3 regions of the Streptomyces sp. NPDC020958 genome follow, and region 2 is predicted to be linked to each of the others. Evidence: riboswitches for the same ligand, from Rfam matches in the RefSeq annotation. Region 2 holds a riboswitch; each other region holds the start of a gene.
What was found. Region 2 has a riboswitch for cyclic di-AMP ahead of ACZ3KP_RS30145 (M23 family metallopeptidase). Riboswitches for the same ligand answer to the same signal wherever they lie in the genome.
Positions count from the first base shown of each region.

Region 1 (9,434 bases), on a different contig from region 2:
GAGGCCGCCACCACCAGGGTGGCCAGCAGGCAGAACGCCATCGTCGTCGTGTACTTGGCGAGCAGCAGACGGGTACGGCCGGCGGGGGCGACCAGCAGGTAGCGCAGGGTGCCCGCGTTGGCCTCGCCCGCGATCGCGTCGCCGGCCACCACCCCGACGGCCATCGGCAGGAAGAACGGGAGGGTCGCGGCCAGCGCCGTGAACACCAGGAACAGGCCGTTGTTGGTGACCTGCGAGATGAACGCGGGGCCTTCGCCGCCGCCCCGGCCGACCTGGCCGTCACCACTCGTCTCGATCTTCACGGAGATGCCGACCAGGATCGGCACCGCCGCCAGTACCCCCAGCAGCGCGAGAGTGCGCCAGCGCCGCAGCGTGGTGACCAGCTCGCTGCGCAGCAACCCGAGGGTCCACAGCGGGTTCGGCCGTACGGCCGGACCCGAGGGGGCTGCTCCCGAGGCGGCCGGTCCCGGCCCGACCGGTCCCGGTACGGTCGTCATGTCAGCCCGCGACATCGAAGCCCTCCCCGGTCAGCGCCACGAACGCATCCTCCAGCGAGGCCCGTTCGACCAGGAAGCCCCGGACCCTGACGCCCGCCGAGACGAGCGCCGCGTTCACCTCGGCCAGGTCGCGCTCGGGTGGTTCGCCGGTCACCCGGTCCTCGGTCACGACCACGTCGGCGACGCCCAGTTCCTTGAGCACGCGGGCCGCTTCCCCGGGGTCCGGGGTGGTCACCACGAGCCGGCTGCGGGCCCCGGCCGCCAGATCGGCGACCGCGCCCTGGGTGATCAGCCGGCCCTGTGCCATCACGGCCGCGTGGGTGCAGACCTGCTCGATCTCGTCGAGGAGGTGGGAGGAGAGGAAGACGGTCGTGCCGTCCCCGGCCAGCTCCCGTACCAGCGAGCGGATCTCGCGCATGCCCTGCGGGTCGAGACCGTTGGTCGGCTCGTCCAGGACCAGCAGCTTGCGGGGCTGGAGCAGCGCGGCGGCGAGCCCGAGGCGCTGTTTCATGCCCAGGGAGTAGGCCCTTGCCTTCTTCGCCGCCGCGGCCGTCAGGCCCACCCGGTCCAGCGCGGCCCCGACGCGGGCACGCCGGGTGCGCGGATCGGCGGTCGGGTCGGCGGCGTCGTAACGGAGCAGGTTGTCACGGCCCGACAGGAAGCCGTACAGCGCCGGGCCCTCGATGAGGGCCCCGACCTGGGGCAGTACGACGCGGGAGGCGCCCGGCATCGGGCGGCCCAGGACGCGGGCCGTGCCCGAGGTGGGTGTGATCAGGCCCATCAGCATGCGGATGGTGGTGGTCTTGCCGGAGCCGTTCGGACCGAGGAAGCCGAAGACGCTGCCCGCCGGGACGGTCAGGTCGAGACCGTCCACGGCGAGCTGTCCGCCGCGGTAGCGCTTCGTGAGGCCGCGGGTGTCGATGACGCTCCCGCCCGCCGGGGCGTCGGCCTCGGCGGTGCCGCCCTCCGCGCCCGGGTTCTCCGGCTCCCGCTCCCTGGCGGACGGTCGGTCCATCGGCTCCCTCGTTTCGTCCTGCCTCGCGGCACGGGGTACGTACACTTCCCGCGCCGCCCCCGGCTAACCCGCGTTCGCCGCCTTCACCAGGGCCGCCTTGTCCACCGCACCGACGTACACCTTGCCGTTGTCCGTGATCAGGGCGTTGATCAGCCGGGTGGAGAAGACGGTGCCCTTGCCGAACTTTCCGGAGACCGGGTCTCCGAGCGAGCCGAGGAAGCCGCTCAGGTCGCCCGCCTTGCCGGAGGCGGAGCCGGAGCCCGTGGGCAGGCCGCCCTTGCTGCCGGAGTCCAGGACGGCTATGGAGTTCCAGCCCTTGCCGAGGACGTCGAAGCCGCCCTTCTCCAGGTGCTTGGGCGCGCCCTTGCCGGGCGTCCCGGTGGCCTTGCCGCTCTCGCCGCCGTCGCCGTGCCGGTCTGATCCGGCCGCCCTGTCGGCCTTGTCGCCCTCGGTGACCTTGGCGCCCTTGGGCGGGGTGAAGTCGAAGGTCGAGGCCGCCGGCTTCGCGAAGCTGACCTGTGTGTAGCCGGCGTCCACGACGGCCGCGCCGCCGCTCGACGGGGTGAGCGTGAACTTCAGCGGCGTGCCGGTCTTGGCGTCCACGGCGATGCTGATCGCGCCGACCGTCGTACCGGACTGCTTGGGCTTGATGACCAGGCGGTAGGCGTCCCGGCCGGCCACCTGGGCGGTGCCGTCGACCTTCACCGACGTGGTGTCGTCGACCGACTTGAGCACCTCGTCGGCGAAGTCCTTGGGCGTGGCCGGGGCTGCGTGGCGCTCCTTGCCGGAGTCCGCGACGGTGGAGTGGTAGACCTCGTCGGACTTGCTGTCGTAGCCCCAGACGTCCGTGCCGTTGTGGATGAGGCTGTACTCGGCGCCGCTCTCCAGCAGCGACACCTTCTGCTTCTCGGGTCCGTCGGCGGCCACGCGCAGGGTGTGCGTGCCGGTGGCCAGTTCGGTGAGCTTGGCGGTGGGGTCGGCGGAGGAGCCGGCGCCGCCGCGCTGGGTGGCGCCGGACATCAGGCTGCTCTCCAGGCCGCCGAGGTCGGGCAGGCCGAGGTCGGTGCTGATCTTCACGGTGCCGGACAGCTGCTGCACGTCCGACTTTGCGATCTTGTTGATGAGTTCCTGCGCGCTGATCTTCGGCAGGTTGGGGTCACCGGAGTCGGCGAGCGCCGGGACCAGGCCGATCGTGGCCGCGGCCACCCCCACCACCGTGACCGGCACGACGTACCGCGTGGCCTTGCGCCGCCGTTCGGCGCGCCGCTCGTCGTCGGCCTGCGCGATCCCCGCGCTGTCGTCGGATTCGTACGGTGCCATGTGTGCCTTACCTCCGTCGTCGGCGGCGGCCGTCTCGCACGTGTCCCACCCTGAGCCGCCATTCTCACCCGAATCGGTGAGCGGTGGTGATTTCCGTGGTTTCCATCTCACCAAATCGGAGGCGTTCAAGCGTCAGACCGGGGAGCCAACTCCGCGTACGCCTCCGGTATGACATGAGGGGGCCGACGCCTCCACCGACCCGTAGGGGTCGAACGGTGCGGACGCCTCCTGCGGGATGCCGGAGTCCGGTGCGTCACAGGGGGTGACAGGCGGCGGCAGGCGCCGTCGCGTCGCAGGCCGGCCCGGCCCTCGGGCAGAACCGAAGGGTCCGCACGGTCGGCAGGGTGCCGGGCCTAGCCGGCCCGGTGCACCACCGCGTTGCACAGCTCCACCAGCGTCGCCTTCGGGTCGCACTCGGGCAGCGGTGCGAGCGCGGCCCGCGCCTCCTCCGCGTACCGGACGGCGTCCCGGCGCGCCTCTTCCAGCGCCGGGTTCACCCGCAGCGCGGCGAGCGCCTGCGCGTGCCGGGCGTCGTCGGTGAGGTCGGAGTCCAGCAGCTCGCACAGCGCGATGTCCTCGGCCAGCCCCAGCCGGGCCGCCCGCTCCCGCAGCCGCAGCACGGGAAGGGTGGGAACGCCCTCGCGGAGGTCCGTGCCCGGGGTCTTGCCGGACTCGTGCGAGTCGGAGGCGATGTCGAGGACGTCGTCGGCGAGCTGGAAGGCGACCCCGAGGCGTTCGCCGTACTGGGTGAGGACGTCCACGACCGTCTCGTCGGCGCCGGACATCATCGCGCCGAAACGGCAGGAGACCGCCACCAGCGAGCCCGTCTTGCCGCCGAGGACGTCGAGGTAGTGGTCGACCGGGTCGCGCCCGTCCGAAGGCCCCGCCGTCTCCAGGATCTGGCCGGTCACCAGCCGCTCGAACGCGAGGGCCTGGACGCGGACCGCCTCGGGCCCGAGGTCGGCGAGGATCTGCGAGGCGCGCGCGAACAGGAAGTCGCCGGTGAGAACGGCGACGGAGTTGCCCCAGCGGGTGTTGGCGCTGTCCACACCGCGCCGCACGGAGGCCTCGTCCATGACGTCGTCGTGGTACAGGGTGGCGAGGTGGGTCAGCTCGACGACGACGGCCGACGGCACGACACCCGGTGCGTAGGGGTCGCCGAACTGCGCGGCGAGCATCACCAGCAGCGGCCGGAACCGCTTGCCGCCGGCCCGTACGAGGTGCTGCGCGGCCTCCGTGATGAAGGGGACCTCGCTCTTGGTGGCCTCTAGCAGGCCTTCCTCGACAGCCGCCAATCCAGCCTGGACATCGGCTTCCAGAGCCTGGTCCCGCACGCTCAGCCCGAACGGCCCGACGACGGTCACGAGGGTCTCCTGTCTGCTGGTGTCCACTGGCGATTACACGGTTTGTCGATAGGTCGCTGCCATCACTCAAGTCAGCGTATCCGGTCAGGTTTCGATCACCGAGGGCGCCCACGGTTACACCCCGGGCACCATCGGATCACGACCGGTATGTTTTTGATCAGATGATAAGACATGACATCCACCGACTTGGCCGATGTCACCCACCTGGACGCACTCTCCCCGGGTGACCAGGATCACGCACGCCACCCCTCGGGAATTCCCGGCACTCCGCGCGGCCTTGACGCAATCGGCCGTCAACACGTCGACCACGCTCGACGAATGACGCCCGAATGACTCATTCACCCCCTAGAGCCGCAATTCCATTCAATAAGACAATTAGGACAATCACCGAATCCCTGGGCGACGCGGGCGGATTCAACTAATCCCTCATGCCCTTTTTGCCGTGATTGCGGTTTCGTGAAGTAGGTCACTCGGACCCCCGTGTCCCGCACGCCGCACGACGCCCTCCCTCGCCTTTCCCTGTGCGCCAGTTGAGGCTTGGCGACCGCAAAGGATCAAGTACCTCATACGCCTCAGATCAAGGTCAATCGGCGCGTTATGTGAATCCACCACTTGTTCCGGACATGTGCTCTCGCATACGTTCCCGCTCGCCGGGCGGACGCCGAATCCTGCCGCCGCCCGTCCTAACCCATCGACGAGTTCATTCGCACGGCAGGAGCGGGGGAACCAGGTAAGTCGCCGGACCGGGCGGCCGCCGTCATCGACGGACGCCGTCCCGGACCGGCTAGGGGTGAAGTCGCATCGCCTTCGGGTGACGCGACCGGGCACTCCCCGAGCCCGAACCCGACAGCTCACCTCGCAGGCGACGGAGAGGAACTTCGCCATGCCTGCTGCCGCCCAGCCCCGCCGCACCCGCATCGCCCGCACGCTCGCCGCCGTCGGTACCGGCGCCGCCGTACTCGCCCTTCCGCTCATCGGCGCGGCCGACGCCTCCGCCGCCACCCCCGCAACCTCCGTCACGGCCTCGACGACGCCCGCCGGGTACCCGAACAACCTCGACGGCTGGATCCGCGAGTCGCTCGCGATCATGGCCCAGAAGGGCATCCCGGGCTCCTACAACGGCATCTACCGCAACGTGATCCGCGAGTCGTCCGGCAACCCGCGGGCCATCAACCTCTGGGACTCCAACGCGGCCGCCGGCATCCCGTCCAAGGGCCTGCTCCAGGTGATCGACCCGACGTTCAACGCCTACCACGTGGCGGGCACGTCCTTCGACATCTACGACCCGGTCGCGAACATCACCGCCGCCTGCAACTACGCCGCCGCGCGGTACGGCTCGATCGACAACGTCCACGGCGCGTACTGACCGGCGCACCCCGCATCAGACGAAGAGTCTTTCGAGGACGACGGCGATGCCGTCGTCCTCGTTCGACGTGGTGATCTCATCGGCCCTCGCCCGGAGCTCGGGGTGCGCGTTGGCCATGGCCACTCCGTGGGCCGCCCAGTCGAACATCGGGATGTCGTTGGGCATGTCACCGAAGGCGATGGCCCGTTCGGGGCACAGCCCCAGGTGGTCGGCGGCCAGCGCCAGCCCGGTCGCCTTGGTCACCCCGCACGGCTGGAGCTCCACCGTCCCCGGTCCCGACATGGTGACCGTCGCCAGCGACCCCACCACCGCGCGGGCGGTCGCCGCCAGTTCGTCGTCGGACAAGGTGTGGTGGCGCAGCAGCACCTTGCTGATGGGCGCGCACCACAGGTCGTCACGCCGGTCCACGCGCAGGGCGGGCAGCGTGGGGTGGGGCATCAGGTAGCCCGGTTCGATGAGCGTGAGCCCGTCCACGCCGTCCTGGTCGACCGCCGCGTACACCTGGCCGACCTCGGCCTCGACCTTGCCGAGCGCGGTCTCCGCCAGTTCCCGGTCCAGCGTGACCGACCACAGCAGACGGTGCGTGCCGGCGTCGTACACCTGTGCGCCCTGGCCGCAGACCGCGAGCCCGGTGCAGCCGAGATCGTCGAGGAGCGGGCGCACTCTCGGCGCGGGGCGGCCGGTCACCACGAGGTGCGTGGCGCCGGCCCGGCCGGCCCGCGCCAGGGCGGCGAGCGACCGGTCCGACAGGGTGTCGTCGGCACGCAGCAGCGTGCCGTCCAGGTCGGTGGCGATCAGCGAGTACGGGGAAGGTGCGACCATGATCAGAGAATACGGACGGCACGCCCATGGGACTCACGGTGCGTTTCGGCCTCAAGTGGCTTCCGCCGCCTCGGTGATGAGGTGCCGTCAGTGGGGCCGGTGACGTCGGCGTGGGCGCGGCTGCGGGAAGCGCCGGCCGGGGGCCGGAGAGGTTTCCGGCGGCCGACGCCGACGATCACCGCCTTGACGTGGCGACCTGTCACAACGCCGAGCGGCAGGACCGGGCCGAAAGGCGCCTGGCGGATCGGGGCAGGGCGTGCTCGCGGATAGGACTCTGGTTCGACGGGGACGGTGACGCCGCCGTACTGGACGTCGGCGCGGCGAGCGTCACGGACGGGCGTCCGGCCCGGCGCCGAAACGTGGCGCCTACCTCCGGGAGGTGCCGGAGCCGCGCCGGTTGGTCCGCCACATCTGGTAGAGGTGCTTCGCCCCAGGACGCACGAACCGCGCGAGCATCGTGACGAACGGCAGCGGGTCGTCACCCGCCAGCCAGGCCAGCTCGGTGCCGCTGGGCCGTCCGGGTGCGTGCGGCGTCGTATAGCCGCTGCGGCGGTAGGCCAGGAGGGCGGGCAGGTCGATGTTCTCCACGACGTACCGGTGGCCGGCGCGCTGTTCCCCCTCCGGGACGCGGCGACCGGTCAGATCCAGGTGCATGGCGCGGACCACGTCCACACCCGTGTCGCTCTCGAAGAGCCGGAACTGGGCGCCCATGCGCGGGTTGAAGTCGAGCAGCTTGTACTGCCCGTCGCGACGGTCGAAGCGCAGGTCGAGGTCGATGACGCCGGTGAAGCCGATCTGTTTGATGAAACGCGCGGCGAGGTCGGCGAGTTCCGGGTTGTCCACGACGTACGCGTTCGCGGTCATGCCCGCGTGCGGTGGCCAGGAACGCACCTTCACCCCGGTGAACAGCGCGCGCGGGGTGGAGTCGGCGTCGAAGTAGGCGTGCACGATCCAGTCCTCGGCCTCCTCCCGCGGCAGGTACTCCTGGAGGATGACACCCGGACGGGGGCCCCAGTCACGGGCGAGGGCGAGCAGTCCCTCACGAGTGGTGATCCGTGTCGTGCCGTTGACGGCGGGTCGTTTGCGCCGGACGAACGCCTCGCGGTTCTTGGCCACGATCGGGAACCGCGCCTTCTCCGCGAAGTCGACGATCTCGTCGTACGACTGCGGGAAGGCGGCCTCCGGACTGGGAACGCCGTGTTCCACGCACAGGTCGTGCAGGCCCTGCTTGCTGGCCAGCCGACGCGGCAGTCCGGGCTCCACGCGCGGGAAGAGGAACCGGTCGCCGAGCGCGTCCTGGTGCTCGGCGATCAGGACGGCGGCCTCCTCGTCGGTGGGGATCAGCACGGTCGGACGGCCGATACGGCGGCCGATGCGCAGCAGTCCCTCGACGAGGTGATCCGGTTCCTCGGCGCCTGTCGTCGGCCACACGAACGCCCGTTTGAGATACCGGGAGGAGGCCGCGGGTGTGTACGGATCCTCGGTGATCGCGTACATGGGCACGCCGAGGCGGCCCAGACTGCGTATCGCGCCGACCCCGCCGTGGTGCAGCGGATAGTCGCCGAACTTGACGATCAGGCCCGGCACGTCGCGGGCCGCCTCGAACGGCACGCCGACGGCATTCCTGGCCACGGGTCCCCCCACGTGTCCCCCCTACGGACCGGACCCACCCCGTCCGTGTCCCCAAAGGACGCTAAGCCGGAATTGCCCCCTCCGACAAGGCCTATTCGGACATTGCGAACTCTTTAGACACTGCCACGACAGCCAACTCACCCGTAACGTGTGGCGCGACCACATGGCACGCCGTGCGCCGTCCCGACGATGTCCCCCCAGGGCCGGGCCACGCACGACACGGATGAGAGCGAGGCAGCCACCCCATGCCCCCCTTGCCCCCCTTCGAGGTCCCCGAGGGCGACCCCTTCGGCCCGCACAACCTTCCGTATGGCGTGTTCTCGACCTCCGGGAGTACGGAGCGGAGGGTCGGCGTCCGCCTCGGTGACCACGTCCTCGACGCCGGCGCCGCGGCCCTCGCCCTCGGCTCCCCCTACGCCTCCCTGCTCGCCCGCCCGACCCTGAACCCGCTGCTGGCGGCCGGTCGGACCACCTGGTCGGACGTACGACGCGCACTGACCGCGTGGGTGAGCGTCCCCGCGCACCGCGCGACGCTGGAACCGCTCTTCCACCCGCTGTCCGCGGTGACCCTGCACCTGCCCTTCGAGGTCGCCGACTACGTCGACTTCTACGCCTCCGAGAACCACGCCCGCAACGCCGGCCGCATCTTCCGCCCCGACGCCGCCGAACCGCTCACCCCTAACTGGAAACACCTGCCGATCGGTTACCACGGCCGGGCGGGCACGGTCGTGGTGTCGGGCACGGACGTCGTACGGCCGTCGGGCCAGCGCAAGGCGCCGTCGGACCCCGAACCGGTGTTCGGCCCGTCCGTGCGGCTGGACATCGAGGCCGAGGTCGGCTTCGTCGTCGGCGCGCCGTCGCGGCAGGGAGAGCCGGTCGCGCTGGGTGACTTCCGGGACCACGTGTTCGGGCTCACGCTCCTCAACGACTGGTCGGCACGCGACATCCAGGCGTGGGAGTACGTCCCGCTCGGCCCGTTCCTCGGCAAGTCGTTCGCCACCTCGATCTCGGCGTGGATCACTCCCCTGGAAGCGCTGGAGGAGGCGCGGGTCCCACCGCCCCGGCGGACGCATCCGCTGCTTCCGTACCTCGACGACGCGACGGAGGAGCCCGCCGGCTACGACCTGCGGATCTCGATCGCGATCAACGGGCAGACGGTGTCCGAGCCGCCGTTCTCCACCATGTACTGGACCGCCGCCCAGCAACTCGCCCACCTGACCGTCAACGGCGCCTCGCTGCGCACCGGGGACCTGTACGGCTCCGGCACGGTGAGCGGCGCGGAGCCCGGGGAACGCGGCTCGCTGCTGGAGCTGACCTGGAACGGACAGGAGCCGCTCGAACTCCGCGACGGAAAGCGGACCTACCTGGAGGACGGTGACGTGGTGACGTTGTCGGCATGGGCTCCGGGGCCGGGCGGG
Region 1 covers NZ_JBVHFU010000008.1:87,852-97,285, reverse strand. Annotated here, with positions in the region: gene ACZ3KP_RS23495 (ABC transporter permease) at 1-512, opposite strand, end outside; gene ACZ3KP_RS23490 (ABC transporter ATP-binding protein) at 499-1,512, opposite strand; gene ACZ3KP_RS23485 (LolA family protein) at 1,576-2,832, opposite strand; gene ACZ3KP_RS23480 (polyprenyl synthetase family protein) at 3,186-4,196, opposite strand; cyclic di-AMP (ydaO/yuaA leader) riboswitch at 4,879-5,076, shown strand; gene ACZ3KP_RS23475 (transglycosylase SLT domain-containing protein) at 5,080-5,562, shown strand; gene ACZ3KP_RS23470 (HAD family hydrolase) at 5,578-6,384, opposite strand; gene ACZ3KP_RS23465 (carboxylate--amine ligase) at 6,751-7,995, opposite strand; gene fahA (fumarylacetoacetase) at 8,271-9,434, shown strand, end outside.
Region 1: linked by a shared signal. The riboswitch ahead of ACZ3KP_RS23475 (transglycosylase SLT domain-containing protein) and the one ahead of ACZ3KP_RS30145 (M23 family metallopeptidase) in region 2 are both predicted to bind cyclic di-AMP.

Region 2 (9,434 bases):
GGCGGACGGCCTTCCTCGACGCGGTCACCGCGGAGGGGACCGAATGGGATCCGGCCCTGTCCGTGCTCGGCCTGCTGCCGCGCGAGCGCCGCTGGGCCGAAGTGCGCAGGGCGGCCGCCGAGTTCGGCGAGCGGGTCGACGCCTGGGACGACCTGGACACGCTCGCCCACGGCCCGTACGACGAGGCACGCGCCACGTTGCTCGCCGCGACCCGGCGGTCCGACGCGGACGACCGAGCCGCCGCCTGGCCGCTGCTCGTGGCCTGTGCGGCCCGGGACGGCGGCCGGGCGGCGATCACCGAGGTGCTGGATGCGGCGGGCCGGCTCCGCAACGACCGAGACCCCGTGCGCGCCGCCGCGCTGGAGGCGCTCGCCGAGACGCATCCCCGGCTGTTCGACCCCGCCGACGCCGAGCCCCTCGACCGCATCGCCCTCGACGCCCTCCAGGCCCGGGACTGTTCTGCCGAGAGCCTCACCGCGCTGCGCACCCTCGCCGAGCGTGTCCTCGTCGAGCATGCCAGTGCTGATGAAACGGCCCTGCGCGCCTGGGCGTTGAGCACGCTGGAGCGGATGACGGGCCGGGTCGGCGTACCCGACTTCGGGCCGCTGCACCGCGTTCTGCGGCGCGGCCAGGAGTACGAGGTGTTCGAGGCGCTGCGCCCCTGGCTGGAGGCGGCGGCGGACCGGTCCGACTTCCGACTGCTGCTCGGCCTGGCCGCCGCGTTCGGCCCGCGGGCCCGGCGGATGCCCGTGCTGCAGGACATGCTCGCCCTGGCGCTGGAGCGCGGCGACGACCCGACGTTCGAGGCCGCCGCGGCGCTGTGGCTGGCCGCACCGGCCACCCGCGGGGAACGGGCCGCCCGGATCGTCGGTCGCGAACCGTCGGCCGCGGTCCTCGCGCCGGTACGGCGGGTGCTGTCCCGCGAGCGCACGGACCTGCTGGACGCCCTGCTCGCCGACACCCCGCCGTACGGCCGCTTCCTGGTCGCCGGGGCGGCGCGCCCGCTGCCGGACCTCGGCGCCGTCGGCCGCTGGCTGCCCCGCCAGCAGCAGGCCGCGGCGCGCCTCGCCGAGCAGGTGGCGGAAGACCCTTCCCTGCCGCTGGACGACCGGGCCTGCGCGATCCGCGCCGCCGCCCCGGTGCCGGAGCTGGGCCTCGTCCTGGCCATGCGGCACAAGGACGACGAGGAGGTGGTCGTCGCCGAGGCGGCGCTCGCCGCGCTGCCCTGGACCGACCGCCCCCAGGACGTCCTGCCGTTGCTCCTGGAGCAGGCGGTCGGCGACCGGGCGCGCGTCGCGGTGTACGCGGCGAGCCGCGCCGCCCGCTTCACGGCCCCCTCCGAACTCGCCGCGGCCCTCAGCCCGTTGCTGACGGGGGAGCGGCCCGCGAAGGTGACCTCCCGCAAGGAGGCCGTGCGCCTCACGGCCCGCTTCCTGCCGCCGCGTCAGGCGGTGGCGCTGCTCGCGCGCGGCTTCGGCCCCGACACGCACCCCGACGTCCGGACCGCCGTGATCCGCGCGCTTGCGCCCCTGCTGGGCGTGCCGGAGGCCTGGCACCTGCTGGAGGCCGCCGCACGGGACGACACCTCGGCCGGGTGCCTGTCCCTGGTGGAGGTGACTCCCTGGGAGCTGGCCGAGGCGCACCGGGGCAGGTACGCGGCGGTCGTGGACACGGTCTACGACGCCGGCCTCGCGTCGTGCGAGAGCTTCGCCGGCTGGGCCTACCTGCGGGCGCTCGCCCCCTGGACCCCGTACGCGCCCGGTATCGCCGTCCGGATCGCGGACACGGTGTGCGATCTGGAAAGCCGCGAACACTGGCAGCACGCGGCATGGGTGCTGCGCGACCTCGGCATGTCCGACATCCCGCATCCGGTCGGCGGCGTGGCCCCGGGCAGCGTCTACCACGACGCGGTGACCCGGCTGCTGGCCGCGATGCACACACCCGAGGGCGGCGGCGAGGCACTGGAGGACCGGGACCTGCCGGCTCTGCAAAGACTGCGGACCCTGGTGTCTCCCTCGTACAACACCGCCGAACGCGGCGAGGTGCTCGCCGGGACCGCCGCGCTGCTGGCGCCGGAACCGCTGCTGGCGGCCGAACGCGCGGGCCTGTTGCGCCGACTGGCCGACCGCACCGAGGAACCGGACCGGCTGCTCGGACGGCTGCTGGACCTGGCGGAGGCGCTGGAGGACGCCGGAACGACGGTGGCGGCCCAGGTGGCGGGCGGACTGGAGGCGGGCTGGGCGCACCGGGCCCGGCCCGAGCGTGCCGCGGCCGTACTGGCGGCGGCCGAGCGGCTGACCGAGGACGGCGGCACGGTCCCCGGCCTGATCGCGGCGCAGCTGGTCTCCGCGACGGCCGCGAGCGTCGGCTGGCCCGACCCGTGGCGGTCGTTGCTGCGGCGGCTGCGCAGGCATCCGGACCCCGACGTACGGTTCAAGGCATACGCGACGACGACCGTCCCGGAGTGACCTCCCGAGGCGGCCCCGACCGCTGTTTTGCCTCTGAGGCAAGAAATTTGCCGGACAGGCAAACCTGCGGCTGAATGGAGAGCATGAGCTCTCCTGAGACCGGGCCCCCGGCCGGGCCGGACGAGGTCCTGCCAGCCGTCGCGCCGCAGCTCCGCGCCCTGCGCCGGCGCGCCGCCCTCACCCTGGAGGCGGCGGCGCGCACCGCGGGGCTGTCACCGGCCCATCTCTCCCGCCTGGAGACCGGGCAGCGCCAGCCCTCACTGCCGGTACTGCTCGCACTCGCCCGTGTCTACGGTACGACGGTCTCCGAGCTGCTGGGGGAGACCGTCGCCGAGCGGGACGCCATCGTGCGCGCCGGTGACATGGAACCGACCGGGGCGGGCGGCTGGACGTACTGGCAGGCCGGGTCCTCCGGCCGGGGGATGCAGGCGCTGCGGGTCCGGGTGCCGTACGGCTCGCAGGGCGACGTCGTGCGGGTGCATCCCGGCGAGGAGTGGCTGTACGTCCTGCAAGGGCGGCTGCGGCTGCGCCTCGGCGACACCACGCATGTGCTCGCCCCCGGCGACAGCGCCCACTTCGACTCGCTGACCCCGCACCGGCTCGCCGCCGAGGACCACGACGGGGTCGCACTCCTGTTCGTCCACACCCTGTTGCAGAGTCCCACGGCCGCGCTGTGCCTGGGACCGACCCCTGGAGAGCTGCCATGAGCAACTACGAGGAGAGGTTCCCGCGGTCCCTGTGGATCCGGCTCATCATCTACATCGCCGTGGGACACGTGTTCGCCGCGTTCCTCTTCCTGCTCTTCACCCTCGGCGGCAAGGGCTGAGCCCCGGCAGGGCCTAGTCGAGCAGGCGCTCGCGCAGCCGCTCCCGGGTCGCCGGGGTGAGCCCGAGCCCCTGCTCCAGGTAGGTGTCGACGTCGCCCCAGGTCTCCTCGATGCTCTCGACGGCCGCCGTCAGGTACTCCGCGCGCGCGTCGAAGAGCGGGCTGAGCAGTTCCATCACCTCGGGGCTGTAGACGCTGTCCCCGCTGCCGCTGCGCTTCACCCGGTAGCGGCGGTGCTTGGCGTTGGACTCCAGGTAGTCGGCGAGGATCGCGTCCCGTTCCACACCCACCGCGAGCAGCGTCACAGCGATCGAGATGCCCGCGCGGTCCTTGCCGGCCGCGCAGTGCATCAGCGCCGGGACGCTGTCCTCGGCGAGGGCGTGCAGCACACGCGCGTGCTCGCCGGTACGGTCCTTGACGATCATGCGGTACGAGTTGACCATCCGGGCCGCCGCCCTGCCGTCGCCCAGCAGCCCGCGCAACTGCTCGATGTCACCCTCGCGGACCATCGTCCAGAACTCGGCGCCGTGCGCCGGATCGCTCAGCGGCAGGTTCACGTTCCGCACGCCGGGCAGCTCGACGTCCGGGCCCTCCAGCTTCTGGTCCGCCGCGTTGCGGAAGTCGAAGATCGTGTGCAGGCCCAGGGAGGCGAGGAACTCCGCGTCCTGCTCCGTCGCGTGCGCGAGGTGCCCGCTGCGGAACAGCACGCCGTGCCGCACCCGGCGTCCGTCGACGGTCGGCAGGCCGCCCACGTCACGGAAGTTGCGCACACCGGCCAGCTCGGGCTCGGTGGACGGGACCTGCTGCGTCACGGGGGCTCCTCCCGGCCGGCCCCGTCGGCGCGGCTCGTCGACGGGCACTGCGACGACCATACGACATCGGTTTCCACAGGCAATGAGTTGTCCACAGACGTTGCCTCCGGGGCCCGCGGCCCTTGATGATGTTGGGGCTTGAGCGGATCTGTTGGCACCTGTGTGAGGTTTCTCGATGGTGGACATCGCCGAAAACGGTCGTACCTGGCTCCTGTCGGGCCCCGGCAGCAGCTACGCGCTGCATCTGACGGAGGCCGGCGAACTGCTTCACCTGCACTGGGGGCCGCGTATCCGGCTCGCCGACGCCGAGGCCCTCAGCACCCGGGTGCTGCCCGGCTACTGGCCCTTCGAGTCCCCGCTCGACGGCCGTGAGGAGTACCCCGTCGAGGGCGGTCCCCGCTTCGTGCGCCCCGCGCTGTCCGTGCGCACCGAGGAGCGCCGAGGCACGGAGTGGGCCTTCGAGTCGTACGAGACGGCGGGCGACGCCGGCGACGAGGAACTGCGCCTGCGCTTCCGGGACGACCGGATCGTCATCACCCTGCACTACCGGATGCGCGGCGACGTCGTCGAGCGCTGGGTGACCGTCGGCAACGAAGGGCAGGCGCCCGTGGAGCTGCTGCGCGCCGACGCGGCGACCTGGACGCTGCCCGACCGCGAGGGCTGGCGGCTCTCCCAGCTGCACGGCCGCTGGGCAGCCGAGTCCCGGCTGGTCAGCGGCCCGCTCACGTACGGCGAGAAGGTCATCGGCAGCCGCCGCGGCCACACCGGCCACCAGCACCTGCCCTGGGTCGCCCTGGACACCGACGCCACCGAGGAGCACGGGGAGGTCTGGGGCTGCGCCCTCGGCTGGTCCGGGTCCTGGCGGATCGCCGTCGCCCAGCTCCCCGACGCGCGCGTGCAGATCACCGGCGGCGCCGGCTACGACGACTCGGGCCTGCTGATGCTGGCCGAGGGCGAGTCGTACACCAGTCCCGTGTTCGCGGCCCTGTGGTCCGACGGCGGCTTCGGCGGGGCGAGCCGGGCCTGGCACGCCTACCAGCGGGCGCATGTCATCCCCGACGCGGACCGGGACCGGCCGGTGCTGTTCAACTCGTGGGAGGCGACCACCTTCGACATCTCCGAGGAGCAGCAGGCCACCCTGGCCCGGCGGGCCGCCGCGATCGGCGTCGAGCTGTTCGTCGTGGACGACGGCTGGTTCGGCGCCCGCACCTCCGACCGCGCCGGCCTCGGCGACTGGACGCCCAACCCGGACCGCTTCCCGAAGGGCCTGGCGCCCCTCGCCGAGTACGTGCACGCGCTCGGCATGCAGTTCGGCATCTGGGTCGAGCCCGAGATGGTCAACCCGGACAGCGAGCTGTACCGGGCGCACCCCGACTGGGTGCAGTACCAGCAGGGCCGGAAGCGGACGGAGCTGCGCAACCAGCTCGTCCTCAACCTCGCCCGCGAGGACGTCCAGGAGTACCTCTGGGAGCAGCTCGACGCCCTGCTGTCCAGCGCGCCCATCGACTACGTCAAGTGGGACTTCAACCGCTGCTTCACCGACGCGGGCTGGCCGGGCGAGCCCTACCCGCAGCGCCTGTGGGTGGACCACGTGCGCGGCCTGTACGCCCTGCTCGACCGGATCCGCGCGGCCCACCCGGACGTCGCCATCGAGTCCTGCTCCGGCGGCGGCGGCCGGATCGACCTCGGCATCATGAGCCGTACCGACGAGGTGTGGACCTCCGACAACACCGACCCGCTGGACCGGCTCGCCATTCAGCACGGCTTCAGCCAGATCCACCCCGCCCGGGTGATGTCGGCCTGGGTCACCGACAGCCCCAACCACCAGCTCAACGGCCGGGTCAGCTCGCTGCGTTTCCGGTTCGTCAGCTCCATGGCCGGGGCGCTCGGGGTCGGCGGCGACCTCTCGAAGTGGACCGAGGAGGAACTCGCCGAAGCCGGTCACTGGGTGGGGCTCTACAAGGAGATCCGGCCGCTGGTGCAGCGCGGCGAGCAGTTCCGGCTGCGGCCGCCGGCCGGCGGGCTCAGCGCGGTGCAGTACACGCTCGGCGACGAGACCGCGGTCCTCGCCTGGCTCCAGGCGCAGAGCTACGGCGAGCCGGTGCCGGCGCTCCGGCTCAAGGGCCTCGACCCGGAGGCGTCGTACGAATGCCGCGAAACGGGCGAAGTGCACCGTGGGGCCGTGCTGTTGCATCACGGGCTGCGCGTGGGGCTCAAGGGTGACCTGGATGCGACGGTCGTCCGACTTCGTCGCATCTGATCCTTCTGCCTGAATTGGCGGCTTCATTGCAACTCGCTCTGGAATATGTGGACGTGGCGTGACGTGCGTGAGGAGCGTCATATTCGTGACCGACCGTCGCGCGTCATGCTCACGTAATGAAGGCGCTTCACAAGGGAATTGCGGGAGCGGGAAAGGCCGGGTTTCACGGAGGGTGACCGGGAACGTCCGTAACGGATCAAGCGGCACCAGGAGGTCGGGAACCGTTCGCTTGTCCGGGTGCGTCCTGCTCGCTTACGTTCGCCACGCATCCGGACGGAACGCCGAATCCTGCCGCCGCCCGGAGTCCCCACACACTCACCCGTGCCCGGCAGGAGCGGGGGACCCACCAGGCAAGACCGCCTGTTCCGGTTCCCGGGACAGGCCAGGGGTGTAGTCACGCCTTCCGGCGTGGCCGGGCAGCTCCAGCCCGAACCCGACAGCTCACCTCGCAGGCGCCGGAGAGGAACGCGCCATGCCCGCGAGAGGTAAGCACCGCCGCCCGAAGACCCAGCGTCTCACCCGCTCGATGGCCGTCGCCGGAACCGGTGGCGCCGCGCTGGCCCTGCCGCTCATGGGGGCCACCGGTGCCCACGCGGCCACCGCGCAGTCCGTCTCCGCGAAGGCTCCGCAGTCGCTGCCGGCCGTCGCGAAGGCGGCGCCCGGGAAGGCGGCCGTACGGACGTCCGCCGCCGCGCGTTCCGCGCACCGCACGTACACCGTGGTGCCGGGCGACTGCCTCTCGGAGATCGCGCGTGACCAGCACATCAGCGGGGGCTGGCACCGGCTCTACGCCGACAACCGGCAGGCCGTCGGAGACGACCCCTCGCTGATCCACCCCGGCCTCGAGCTCACGCTCGACGGCCGCGGCCCCACGACGACCGGTACCGCTGACTCCGGTGCCCGGCCCGAGGCGCACTCCGCCACCTCGTCCTCGGCGGCCACCCCGTCCGTGCCGTCCACCCCGTCCACCCCGGACGCCTCGACGACGGCCGCCTCCGGATACGTCCTCCCGGTCAGCGGCGCCACCGTCGGCACCGGCTACCACGTGCCGGGCGGCATGTGGTCCAGCGGCTACCACACCGGCGTCGACTTCGTGGTGCCCACCGGCACCCCCGTCAAGGCCGTCGGTGCGGGCACGGTCGTCACCGCCGGCTGGGGCGGCGCCTACGGCAACCAGGTCGTCATCAGGCTCGCCGACGGCCACTACGCGCAGTACGGTCACCTCTCCGCGCTCTCCGTCTCGGCCGGCCAGACCGTGACCGCGGGCCAGCAGGTCGGCCTCTCCGGCGCGACCGGCAACGTGACCGGCCCGCACCTGCACTTCGAGATCCGTACCACCCCCGACTACGGCTCGGACGTGGACCCGGTCGCCTACCTCCGCTCGAAGGGCCTCGCCGTCGGCTGACAGGCGCCCCGCCGGTCCGACACGCACTCCGAGGGCCGGATCCCGGTCCCCGGGGTCCGGCCCTCGGTGTTTCCTTCTCGTGGCAGCGCTGCTTCGGGCATCGACAACGAAGGCTCGGCGACGGCAGAGTGAACCCCGTTCGGTGAAAGCGCTTTCCGCGACCTGTGCCGCACCGGGAGGAACCAGCCGCATGACGACCACCCGCCGAGCCTTCGGCGCCCTGACCGCCGCAGCCGCGCTCACGGCCCTCACCCCCGCCGCACCCGCGAGCGCCGCGCCCCGGCACCGCCGCCTGCTCGCCCACGACGACTTCCGCCACGGGCTCGGCCAGTGGTCCGTCGAACTGGAGCGGGGCGGCACGGTCGCCGCGGCGGACGGCGTCCTGGAGATCGACGTACCCGCCGGGGCGACCGTCTGGTTCCGGCGCCGGCTCGAAGGGCCGTACGTCCTGGAGTACACCGCCACACCGGTCTCGGCGGGCGGCCCCGACGACCGCGTCTCCGACCTCAACAACTTCTGGAACGCCACCGACGTCCGCTCCCCGGACGACCTGTTCGCCACCCCGCGCGGCGGCGCGCTCGCCGAGTACGACTACCTCACGACGTACTACGCGGGCTACGGCGCCAACTACAACACCACGACCCGGCTGCGCCGTTACGTCGGCGAGCCCGGCGTCCGGCCGCTGATCCTCGACTACACCGAACCCCTGCTCGTCGCGAACGAGCCCAACCGCGTCCGGATCGTCTCCGACGGCCCGTGCGTGCGCTGGTGGAACAACGGACGGCTGGTCTTCGACTACACCGACCCGCAGCCCTACACAGGTGGGCACTTCGCCTTCCGCACCACCTGGAGCCACTTTCTGATCAGTGACTTCCGGGTCTGGGGATCACCGCGTCAACGTCGCTGACCAGGCCCTTATTCCAGCCTTGGCACAGTATTGAGAAGTGTCTTATCTCACCGGTCGTCAACCCCTTATTACGGTCGCGTAGGTCACAGCCAAAGGTGAATCATGATCCGATGTGGCAGACGATTCGAAGAGTGACAACGCATCAGTGATCGGGTCGTACGTGGCGCTGGGGGACAGCTTCAGCGAAGGCGTCGGCGACCCGGGCCCCGACGGGGCGTTCGTCGGCTGGGCCGACCGGTTCGCGGTACTGCTGTCGGACCGGCGCCCCGAGGGCGACTTCCAGTACACCAACCTCGCCGTGCGCGGGAAACTGCTCGACCAGATCGTGGCGGACCAGGTGCCCAAGGCCCTGGAACTCGCCCCGGACCTGGTCTCCTTCTGCGCCGGCGGCAACGACATCATCCGCCCCGGCACCGATCCGGACGAGGTGGCCGAGCGGTTCGAGCGGGCCGTGGTCCGGCTGACCGGGGCCGTCGGCACGGTCATGGTGACCACCGGCTTCGACACCCGCAACGTGCCCGTCCTCAAACACCTGCGCGGCAAGATCGCCACCTACAACGGTCATGTGCGGGCGATCGCCGACCGGTACGGCTGCCCGGTGCTGGACCTGTGGTCCCTGAAGACCGTGCAGGACCGGCGGGCCTGGGACCACGACCGGCTGCACCTCTCTCCCGAGGGGCACACGCGCGTGGCGCTGCGGGCCGGTCAGGTGCTCGGCGTCGAGATCCCCGCGGACCCCGACCAGCCCTGGCCGCCG
Region 2 covers NZ_JBVHFU010000012.1:285,751-295,184, forward strand. Annotated here, with positions in the region: gene ACZ3KP_RS30120 (hypothetical protein) at 1-2,468, shown strand, start outside; gene ACZ3KP_RS30125 (helix-turn-helix domain-containing protein) at 2,552-3,175, shown strand; gene ACZ3KP_RS30130 (DUF6126 family protein) at 3,172-3,294, shown strand; gene ACZ3KP_RS30135 (tyrosine-protein phosphatase) at 3,308-4,105, opposite strand; gene ACZ3KP_RS30140 (alpha-galactosidase) at 4,281-6,365, shown strand; cyclic di-AMP (ydaO/yuaA leader) riboswitch at 6,672-6,833, shown strand; gene ACZ3KP_RS30145 (M23 family metallopeptidase) at 6,838-7,770, shown strand; gene ACZ3KP_RS30150 (DUF6250 domain-containing protein) at 7,961-8,677, shown strand; gene ACZ3KP_RS30155 (SGNH/GDSL hydrolase family protein) at 8,823-9,434, shown strand, end outside.

Region 3 (9,434 bases), on a different contig from region 2:
GTGCTGCGGGACGGGACGCTCGTCGACGACTTCCTGATCAAGGAGGGGCCGCGCGCGGTGCACGTGCTGAACGCGCCCTCGCCCGCGGCGACGGCCTCGCTGCCGATCGGGCGGGAGGTGGCACGGCGGGCGCTGGAGATGCTGGGTCCGGTGTGACTCCCGCACGGGGCCCGTCCACGGCGGGTACGGGCCGTAAAATCGGAGGCACTGTGTCTGACTCGCTCAATGCCCCCGAAGCCCCTCAGCCCGCCGGGACCGTCCCCGGCGCCGGCTCCCACCACACCCCCGGGGTGCCCGTCCGGCACACCCGGGCCAAGGGGGAGCCGCGGTTCCCGGACGGACCCAGGGCCGATCCCGCCGGGTCGCACTTCGAGCGGCGGATCCGCAGCTTCCAGCCGCGCCGCAGCAGAGTGACCTCCGGGCAGGCCGACGCGCTGCAGCGGCTGTGGCCCAAGTGGGGGCTGGACATCGACGGACAGCGGGTCATCGACCTCGACGAGCTGTTCGGCAACGGCAACCCGGTGGTGCTGGAGATCGGGTTCGGGATGGGCGAGGCCACCGCGCAGATGGCCGCCGAGGACCAGGGCGTCAACATCCTCGCCGTGGACGTGCACACGCCGGGGCAGGGCAACCTGCTCAACCTCGCCGACCAGCAGGGGCTGTCCAACGTCCGGGTCGGCAACGGCGACGCGATCATCCTGCTCCGGGAGATGCTCCGGCCCGACTCGCTCGACGGGCTGCGCGTCTACTTCCCCGACCCCTGGCCGAAGAAGCGGCACCACAAGCGGCGGCTGATCCAGCCCGAGTTCCTCGACCTCGTCGCGACCCGGCTGAAGCCGGGGGCGACCGTGCACTGCGCGACGGACTGGGAGCCGTACGCCGAGCAGATGCTCGACGTGCTCGAAGCGCACCCCGACTTCGAGAACACACAGGCCGACGGCGGTTTCGCGCCACGTCCGCCGTACCGGCCGCTGACCCGTTTCGAGGGTCAGGGGCTGGACAAGGGACATGTGGTGAACGATCTGCTCTTCCGTCGCGTACAGCATCGGGTGCGGCCGAGCGAGCAGCACCGACTGGAGTCACCTCGTTAGGGTCGATGCCGTGGCCACCTCTCCGCCGCAGTACCCGCCGTACCCGCCCTACCCGCCGCATCCCGCCGCCGAAGGGCTGCGGCATCCTCGCTGGTGGCAGCGGCGTTGGGTGCGGTACGGGGCGCTGGGCACGCTGCTGGCCGTCTCCGGGCTCGTCATCCTCGCGCTGGTGCGGGAACAGACGGGGACCGAGGGGTTCCTCGTCGGGCTCGGGCTCGCCGTGCTGCCCGTGCCGCTGCTGGTGAGCGCCTTCCGGTGGCTCGACCGCGTGCAGCCGGGCCCCTGGCGGAACGTGCTGTTCGCCTTCGCCTGGGGCGCCTGCGCGGCCGCGCTGATAGCCATCGTCGCCAACAGCTTCGCCACCCACTGGATAGCGACGGCGACCGCGGATCCGAGTGACGCGGACACGCTCGGGGCGACCGTGATAGCGCCCATCGTCGAGGAGTCCGCGAAGGCCGCGGCCGTGCTGCTGGTCTTCCTCTTCCGCAGACGGGACTTCACCGGGATCGTCGACGGGGTGGTGGTGGCCGGGGTCACCGCCACGGGGTTCGCGTTCACCGAGAACATCCTCTACCTCGGTACGGCCTTCGGGACCGACCAGCTGACCGGTGACCGCGGGATCGCCTCCGTCACCGCCGCCACCTTCTTCGTGCGCATCGTCATGTCGCCCTTCGCGCACCCCCTGTTCACCGTCCTCACCGGGATCGGCTTCGGCGTCGCCGCGCTCTCCGGGGAACGGCAGCGGGCGCGGCGCGTGCTGGCGCCGGTGTGCGGGCTGCTGCTCGCGATGAGCATGCACGCGCTCTGGAACGGGTCCTCGACCTTCGGGCAGTTCGGGTTCTTCGCCGTGTACGGCATGTTCATGGTGCCGTTGTTCGGGCTGCTGACCTGGCTGGCGGTGTGGACGCGGCAGCGGGAGCTGCGGACGGTGCGGGAGGAGTTGCCGGCGTACGTGTACGCGGGGTGGCTGGGGGCGGCCGAGCCGTTCGTCCTCGGGTCGATGCGGGCCCGGCAGATCGCCCGGGAGTACGCCGCGTACCACTTCGGGAAGCCCGCCGGGCGGGCGGTCACCGAGTACGAGGAGTACGCGACGGCACTCGCGCTGCTGCGGCGCCGGGGGCAGCGGGGGCGGGCCGGGGCCGACTTCGTCGTACGGGAACGGGAACTGCTGACCGAACTGTGGAGCCGCCGCGAACTCGCCCGCCCCGCCCTGGAGTACGCGTCCCGCACGGCGGGCACGGGCTACGGCTGTCCGGTCGCACCGGTCCCCGGAGCCCCGGCGTGGTACGGCGCGACACCCCTGCCGTCCACGCCCTGCAACCCGTACCGGTCGTAGGGGCCCGGGGGGGCAGGGCCCGGGGGGGGCAGGGCCCGGGGGGGAGGGCCCGGGGGGGGCGGGGGTGCGGAGAGCAGCCGGGTCACCGCTCCGTCCCCGCCCCCGCCGTCCCTGCCGCCCCCACCCCCGCGGTCCCCGCCCTCGTCGCCGCGCCGTCAGGCCGAAGCCCGTGTCAGCCTCAGCAGTTCCTCGTCCGTCAGAGTCAGGTCCGCCACTGCGAGGAGCGCCGGGAGCTGCTCCACCGTGCGGGCCGAGGCGATGGGGGCCGTGACGGTGGGCTGGGCCGCCAGCCAGGCCAGGGCGACCGTCGGGACGGGCGCCGCGTGGGCCTCGGCGATCTCGTCCAGGGCCACCAGGACCCGCTGGCCGCGCTCGGACTCCAGGTACTTGGCGGCCCCGCCCGCCCGGACGCTGTCGACCGTCGTGCCGGGGCGGTACTTGCCGGTGAGGAAACCGGAGGCGAGGGCGAAGTACGGGACCGCGGCGAGGCCGGTGCGGGAGGCGAGGTCCTGGAGGGAGCCCTCGTAGGTGTCGCGGGAGACCAGGTTGTAGTGCGGCTGGAGGGCGACGTACCGGGCCAGGCCCTCGCGGTCGGAGAAGTCCAGGGACTCCTGGAGCCGCTCGGCGCTGATGTTGGACGCGGCGATGTGCCGGACCTTGCCGGCCCGCACCAGCTCGTCCAGCGCCCCGATGATCTCCTCGACCGGCACCTCGGGCTTGTCGAAGTGGGTGTAGTAGAGGTCGATGTGGTCGGTGCCGAGGCGGCGCAGGGAGGCGTCGGCGGCGGCCTTGATGTTGGCGGCCGACAGGCCCGCGTACTCGGGGTGCTGGCTGACCTTCGTCGCGACGACCACGTCGTCGCGGTTGCCGCGCGCCTTGAGCCACTTGCCGATGATCGTCTCGGACTCACCGCCCTGGTTGCCCTCGACCCAGGCGCTGTAGGAGTCGGCGGTGTCGACGAAGTTGCCGCCCGCGGCGGCGTAGGCGTCGAGGACGGCGAAGGAGGTGGCCTCGTCGGCGGTCCAGCCGAAGACGTTGCCGCCGAGGGCGAGCGGGAAGACCTCCAGGTCGGAGGCGCCGAGCTTACGGAGGACCGGGGATGCGGAAGAAGCAGTCATGCTCCATTCCAACGCGGCGCGGCAGGCGGGCCATCCCACGCAATACGAAGTTCTCGTAAAAGCGGAAGGCCCGCCGGGGCCGGTGGAGGTGCGTCAGGGGTTGAGGCCCTTGCCGCGCAGCCAGGTCATCGGGTCGATGCCGGTGGGCTGGCCGCCGGGGTGGACCTCGAGGTGGAGGTGCGGGCCGGTGACGTTGCCGGTGGCGCCCACGCGGCCGATGACGTCGCCGGTGGCGACCTTCTGGCCGACCTTGACGCCGATCGACGACTGGTGGCAGAACCACAGCTCGGTGCCGTCGTCCAGGGTGAGGATCGTGCGGTAGCCGTAGGAGCCGGCCCAGCCCGCCTCGGTGATCGTGCCGCCGTGGACGGCCTTGATCAGCGTGCCGGTCGGGGCGGCGAAGTCGAGGCCGGTGTGGTAGCCGGAGGACCACATGGAGCCGGCCTGGCCGAAGGTGCCGGTGATCGTGTACGACACGACGGGCAGCGTGTACTGCTTGGCCAGCGCCGCGATCCGGGCCTGCTCGGCCTTCTGCGCGGCGGCGGCCACCGCCTTCTCCTTGGCGGCGCCGGCCTTGGCGGCCGCGGCCTGTTCCGCCTTGGCCTCCGCGGCGGCGACCACCTTGTCGGCGGCGGCCACGGCCTTGGCGCTCGCCTTGGTGTCCAACTGGTTCTGCTGCCGCTCGGCCTGGGCGATGATGCGGCTGCGCAGCGCCTCACCGGCGTCGGACGAGGAGTCCCCGTCCGTGGCGGCCGTCGTGGTGACGCTGCTCAGCGCCGTCTGCGTGGCCTGGTGGCCGCCCCCGTCGCCCAGCAGGGAGTCGACGGACGGCAGGTCCGGCAGGGAGATGGAGACCGGCGGGTGGCCGGTGTTGGCGGTGGCCATGCCGCCCGCGCCGACGGCGGCGATGACGCCGACGCCGAGGACCGTGGAGCTGCGGGCGAGTCCGCCGCCGCGCTGCTTGGCGATCCGGTGCCGGCCGCGCTCGGGGGCGAGGGACTCCTCGGTGGGGTTCCACTCCTCCCAGGGGCCCTCGTCGGTGCGGTAGGTGCCGTAACCGAAGGTGTCGGGCTGCCGCTGGCTGGGTACGAACGGGGCTGTCGGAGCAGGCCGGTTGGACGCCACGCGGGCGTACTCCTTTCCTTCCGCCGCCTACCGGGTTAGCTGACGGGTTCGGAGCGGGAAGGTCTCCTACGCGCGTATACCGGCCGATTCGTACTCGGCGGCAGCCGTGCGATTCACCCCAAGGTGGTGGTTCCCCGGTTCCCTTGACGGGATTCGGCGCGTGCGCACGGAGCCATCTCGGGTGACGGCTGGGACGACCGCGCTGCGTTATCGAACGTTAATAGACCCGGCGGTAAGATTCCAAGCCATTCGCCTTGATCATTAAGCTTCCACGCGATGGACTTACCTGCCACGACCGGCCAAAAACGGTCGAGTTGACCACGCCTCCAAGAAACGCGCGCCCGGACACGCCTCAGGGCCGGAATCCGTGATCCGGATTCCGGCCCTGAGTTTCAGTAGCGGGGACAGGATTTGAACCTGCGACCTCTGGGTTATGAGCCCAGCGAGCTACCGAGCTGCTCCACCCCGCGTCGGTGACACCAGCATACGCCATCCGAAGAGTGCGAGTCACACGGGTTACGAGCGCCCCCGCGCGGAGACCTAGCCGCGGGGCGTTTCCAGGTGTGCGTTCGGCGCCTTGGCCAGGGCCTCGTACTCGGCCAGGACCACCACCGACACCCCCCGCTCCCGCAGCATCCCCGTCCCGTCCGCCGCCCGCACGAAGGTGTCCGGTTCGTGCCAGGCCGTGACCACCCGGCGCGCCCCCGCGCCGAGGATCAGCTCCGCGCAGGGGTGGGGACGGGAGGCGCGGCGGGTGCAGGGCTCCAGGCTGGTGTAGACGGTGGCCGTGGCCAGCCGGGGGTCGGCCGGGGCGATCTTGGCGAGGGCCGCCTCCTCCGCGTGGACCGCCGGGTCGCCCGCCTCCCGGGAGTGGCCGCGGGCCAGTTCCGTGCCGTCGGCGGCGACCACCACCGCGCCGACACTGAACGCCGTCGCCGAGGGTGGGCACTGGGCCGCCAGCTCGCAGGCGAGCCGCAGCCAGTGGCGGTCGGCGGCGGACACCGAGCCGCCCGCGCCGGGGGCGGTGGGCTCGTAGCGCATCAGGACGACGTCCTCGATACGGCGGGTCTCCACCAGGCGCAGCCGTCCGGCCTGGTAGCCGCCGGGGCCGAACAGGCGCGGCGCCTCGGGCTCGCCCACGAAGACCGGGGCGAGGACCAGCTGGAGCTCGTCGGCCAGGCCCTCCTGGAGCAGCTGGGTGTGGACGGTGCCGCCGCCCTCCACCATCAGGCGGTCCACACCGCGGACGTCGTGGAGGTGGGTCAGCAGCGCGGGCCAGTCGAGCTCGGGTCCCAGCGGGACGATGTCGGCGGCGATGCCCAGGGCGGCCGCCCGCTCCGCGCCCGAGTCGGTCGTGCAGACGAGCTTGTCGCCGCCCGTGTGCCAGAACTTCGCGGCCGGATCGAGGTCGCCGGTCGCGGTGACGGTGACCTTGAGGGGGTACTCGGGCCGGCCGGCGGCGATCCGGGCTGCGCGGCGGGCCTCGGAGTACACCAGGAGCCGCGGGTTGTCCGCGCGGATCGTGCCGGCGCCGATCAGGATGGCGTCGGAGCCGGCCCTCACCTCGTCGACCCGGTCGAAGTCGGCCGGCGAGGAGAGCAGCAGCCGTTCGGGGCCGGTGTCGTCGAGGTAGCCGTCCAGGGAGACGGCGGCGGACAGCAGGACGTGGGGGTACGGCATCGGACGCGCTCACTCTCGGCGGCGGGCGGGACCACTCGCGGCGGTCGACTGGACCACTCTCGACGGTCGGCGGGGTGTGAACCGGACGCTTGGTTAAAGTTTGAAACAAACTTACACTGGTCCCATGACGACTCGCTGGCTCACGTCGAAGGAGCAGCGCGCCTGGCGCGCGTTCATGGCGGCGACCAACCTCCTGGAGGACGCGATCGACCGCCAGCTCCAGCAGGACGCCGGCATGCCGCACCTCTACTACGGCATTCTGGCCAACCTCTCCGAGGAACCGGAGCGCAAGCTGCGGATGACCGATCTCGCCGCCAGGTCCAAGATCACCCGGAGCCGGCTGACCTACGCCGTGACCCGGCTGGAGAAGGACGGGCTGATCCGGCGCGAGGACTGCCAGTGGGACAAGCGGAGCAGCTTCGCGATCCTGACGGACAAGGGCATGGCGGCCCTGGAGCGCACGGCGCCCGGACATGTGGAGACGGTGCGCGCGGCGGTGTTCGACCACCTCTCCGAGGAGCAGGTCACGCAGTTGGAGGAGATCAGCTCCGTGATCGCGCGGGCGCTGGAGGGCGACGAGAAGCCGCGGCCGACCTCCGACGAGGTGCCGTGGCGGCGGCGCTCGTCGTCGCCGTGTTCCGGTTCGTGAACCCCGATTCCGCGGAACGACCGGAAACTTGTTGCTTCAAATTTAAAGCATGGGGTATGGTTCCAGCCGTAGATCTGCTTCAAATCTGAAGCAGAGACACGCGTCCCGCACGGGACAGCCGTCCTGCACCCGGACACTGGAGACCCCGATGACCGACTTCCCCGCCGCCACCCAGCGCGCCCGTGTCCGGGTCCCGCTGCGCTTCACCGACGGCTACAGCGTCAACGCCGAACTCGTCACCTTCCACGGCCTGACCGACGGTCAGGAACACGTCGCCGTCGTCCTGGGCGAGCCCGCACCGGGCACCCTCCCGCTGGTCCGCCTGCACTCCGAGTGCCTCACCGGAGACGTCTTCGGCTCGGCCCGCTGCGACTGCGGACCCCAGCTGCGCGAGGCCGTCGAACGCATCGCCGAGCGCGGCGGCGTCCTGCTCTACCTGCGCCAGGAGGGCCGCGGCATCGGCCTCTACAACAAGCTCGACGCGTACGCCCTGCAGGACCAGGGCCTCGACACCTACGAGGCGAACGCCGCCCTCGGCCTGCCCGAGGACGCCCGCGACTACACCGCCGCCGCCCAGATGCTCCGGGCCCTCGGCCACGGCGAGCTGGACCTGCTCTCCAACAACCCCGACAAGGCCGAGCAGTTGCGCACCCTCGGCATCACCGTCCGCGACCGCGTACCGACCGGCGTCTTCAGCACCGCCCACAACGTCCGCTACCTGCGCGCCAAGGTCCTGCACACCCAGCACACCCTGCCGCTGGCGGAACTGACGGAGCTCAACGCGGGCTGAACGGTCCACCGCAGACCGCGGCGCCCGGGCCGGCGAGGGTCACATGCGCAGCCAACGCCTCATCCGATTCCCCCGGCTCGCGTCGTCCAGCTGGTCCGCGTACTCGTCCATGCCGTCCTCCCGCAGGATGGCCGCGGTGCCCCGCACCTCCCAGGCCTTCGAGCGGCGGACCACCGCCTGGATCAGCAGGCGGGCCACCTCGTCGAGACGGGCACCGCCCAGCTCGGCGAGCACATCGGGCAACCAGTCCTCCAACGGGACGCGTTCCACGGCCGAGGTGACGACCCAGGCGACATCGGCCTCCTTCTCCTGGAGATGCAGGGCGCCGAGCAGCTCCGCCAGTTGGTACGGCTCCAGAGCCCGAGCCGCCTGCCACAGCACCCTTCTGGCCCGGTCCACGTCCGCCACGTCGAAGGGTCTCGCCAGCCCTTCCTCAAGGACTCGCGCGACCGCCGGATCGTGCACCTCGGTATGGCGCCGCGCCGACGAGCGCTGCACCCTTACCGCGTCCCCACGCGGCAGTCCCGCCCTGCGCAGCCTGGTGAGTACGGTCGGCAGATCGGCCCGCAGGCCGAGGCCTGCGAGCACCGACACGTCACGGGGCATCCCCGACTCCGCCATGGCACGGTAGATCGCCACGACCCGGTCCGCCGAAGCGAGCTCCATCAACGTCCGCAGTTCGAGCGGGAGCCAGGCGACGGGACGCTCGCTCTGCCAGAGTTCCAGGAGCACTCGGGGCGCGTCGTCGCGCCCGGCCAGCGCTACACCCAGCGCCCACACTTCCGCGCGGCCGCCGTCCTCCACGGAGAGGCGACGGAGCGCCGCGATCAAGGACAGCAACGCGGGGCGAGGCAGCCGGGCAAGGCTTTCGGCGACGACGCCGCTCAGCGGGCTCCCGTCGCTCTCGTTCTCCCCCGGTTCCGTGGCCACCCGCGCGGTGATACGCACGACCGCCGGGAGGCTGAGCCGGGTCATCGAGGCCGCGAGCTGCCGGTACTCGTCGGGCGAGCAGAGGACGGGGAGCTCCGCGAGGGTCTCCTCCAGGAGCGGACCGGGACGCTCGGCGAGCAGGTCGACGAGGCGGTCCGCGTCCGCGAACCGTCCGTCGCGCCAGTAGCGCCGGAGAACCCGCGCCACGTCCCCGCCCTCGGCGGAGCCCGCGATGTGCGCGTGGAGCGTCTCGACGTCGACTTCGGCGGCGAGGACGGGCAGCGCCCCGACCAGCTCCTCGTCCGGGCCGTCCAGGACGTCGGCGAGCATCCGGTCCGCGTCGACCCGCGCACCGTGCGCACGCATCGCCGTGAGCAGGACGACACGCTGTGCGGCGGGGAGGTCTGCGGCGCGTTCCAGAAGTCTGTCCGCCGCCTCGTGCCCGAGGTCGCGCAGGGCCGCGACGAGGGCGGCGGCCTGCTCGGGTCCGGAGTCGGCCACGTCGGTGAGCAGCCGCATGGCGTCCAGGGGCCGGCCGAACCGGCGCAGCGCCGTCATGAAGGCGACGGTGTCGGCGGCTCCGCGAGGGCCCGACGTCGCCCACCGCACCACCGTGACGAGGGCGTCGGGGCGGGTCCTGCGGATCTTTTCCATGATCCGCAGGACTTCCTCGGCGGAGGCCCGGCACAACAGGTCGCGGGCCGCCTCGTCGCCC
Region 3 covers NZ_JBVHFU010000005.1:466,658-476,091, reverse strand. Annotated here, with positions in the region: gene lhgO (L-2-hydroxyglutarate oxidase) at 1-156, shown strand, start outside; gene trmB (tRNA (guanosine(46)-N7)-methyltransferase TrmB) at 210-1,091, shown strand; gene ACZ3KP_RS19175 (PrsW family intramembrane metalloprotease) at 1,102-2,427, shown strand; gene ACZ3KP_RS19170 (aldo/keto reductase) at 2,583-3,545, opposite strand; gene ACZ3KP_RS19165 (M23 family metallopeptidase) at 3,639-4,670, opposite strand; cyclic di-AMP (ydaO/yuaA leader) riboswitch at 4,680-4,839, opposite strand; tRNA gene ACZ3KP_RS19160 (tRNA-Met) at 5,067-5,140, opposite strand; gene ACZ3KP_RS19155 (dihydrofolate reductase family protein) at 5,211-6,350, opposite strand; gene ACZ3KP_RS19150 (MarR family winged helix-turn-helix transcriptional regulator) at 6,475-6,999, shown strand; gene ACZ3KP_RS19145 (GTP cyclohydrolase II) at 7,148-7,789, shown strand; gene ACZ3KP_RS19140 (caspase, EACC1-associated type) at 7,829-9,434, opposite strand, start outside.
Region 3: linked by a shared signal. The riboswitch ahead of ACZ3KP_RS19165 (M23 family metallopeptidase) and the one ahead of ACZ3KP_RS30145 (M23 family metallopeptidase) in region 2 are both predicted to bind cyclic di-AMP.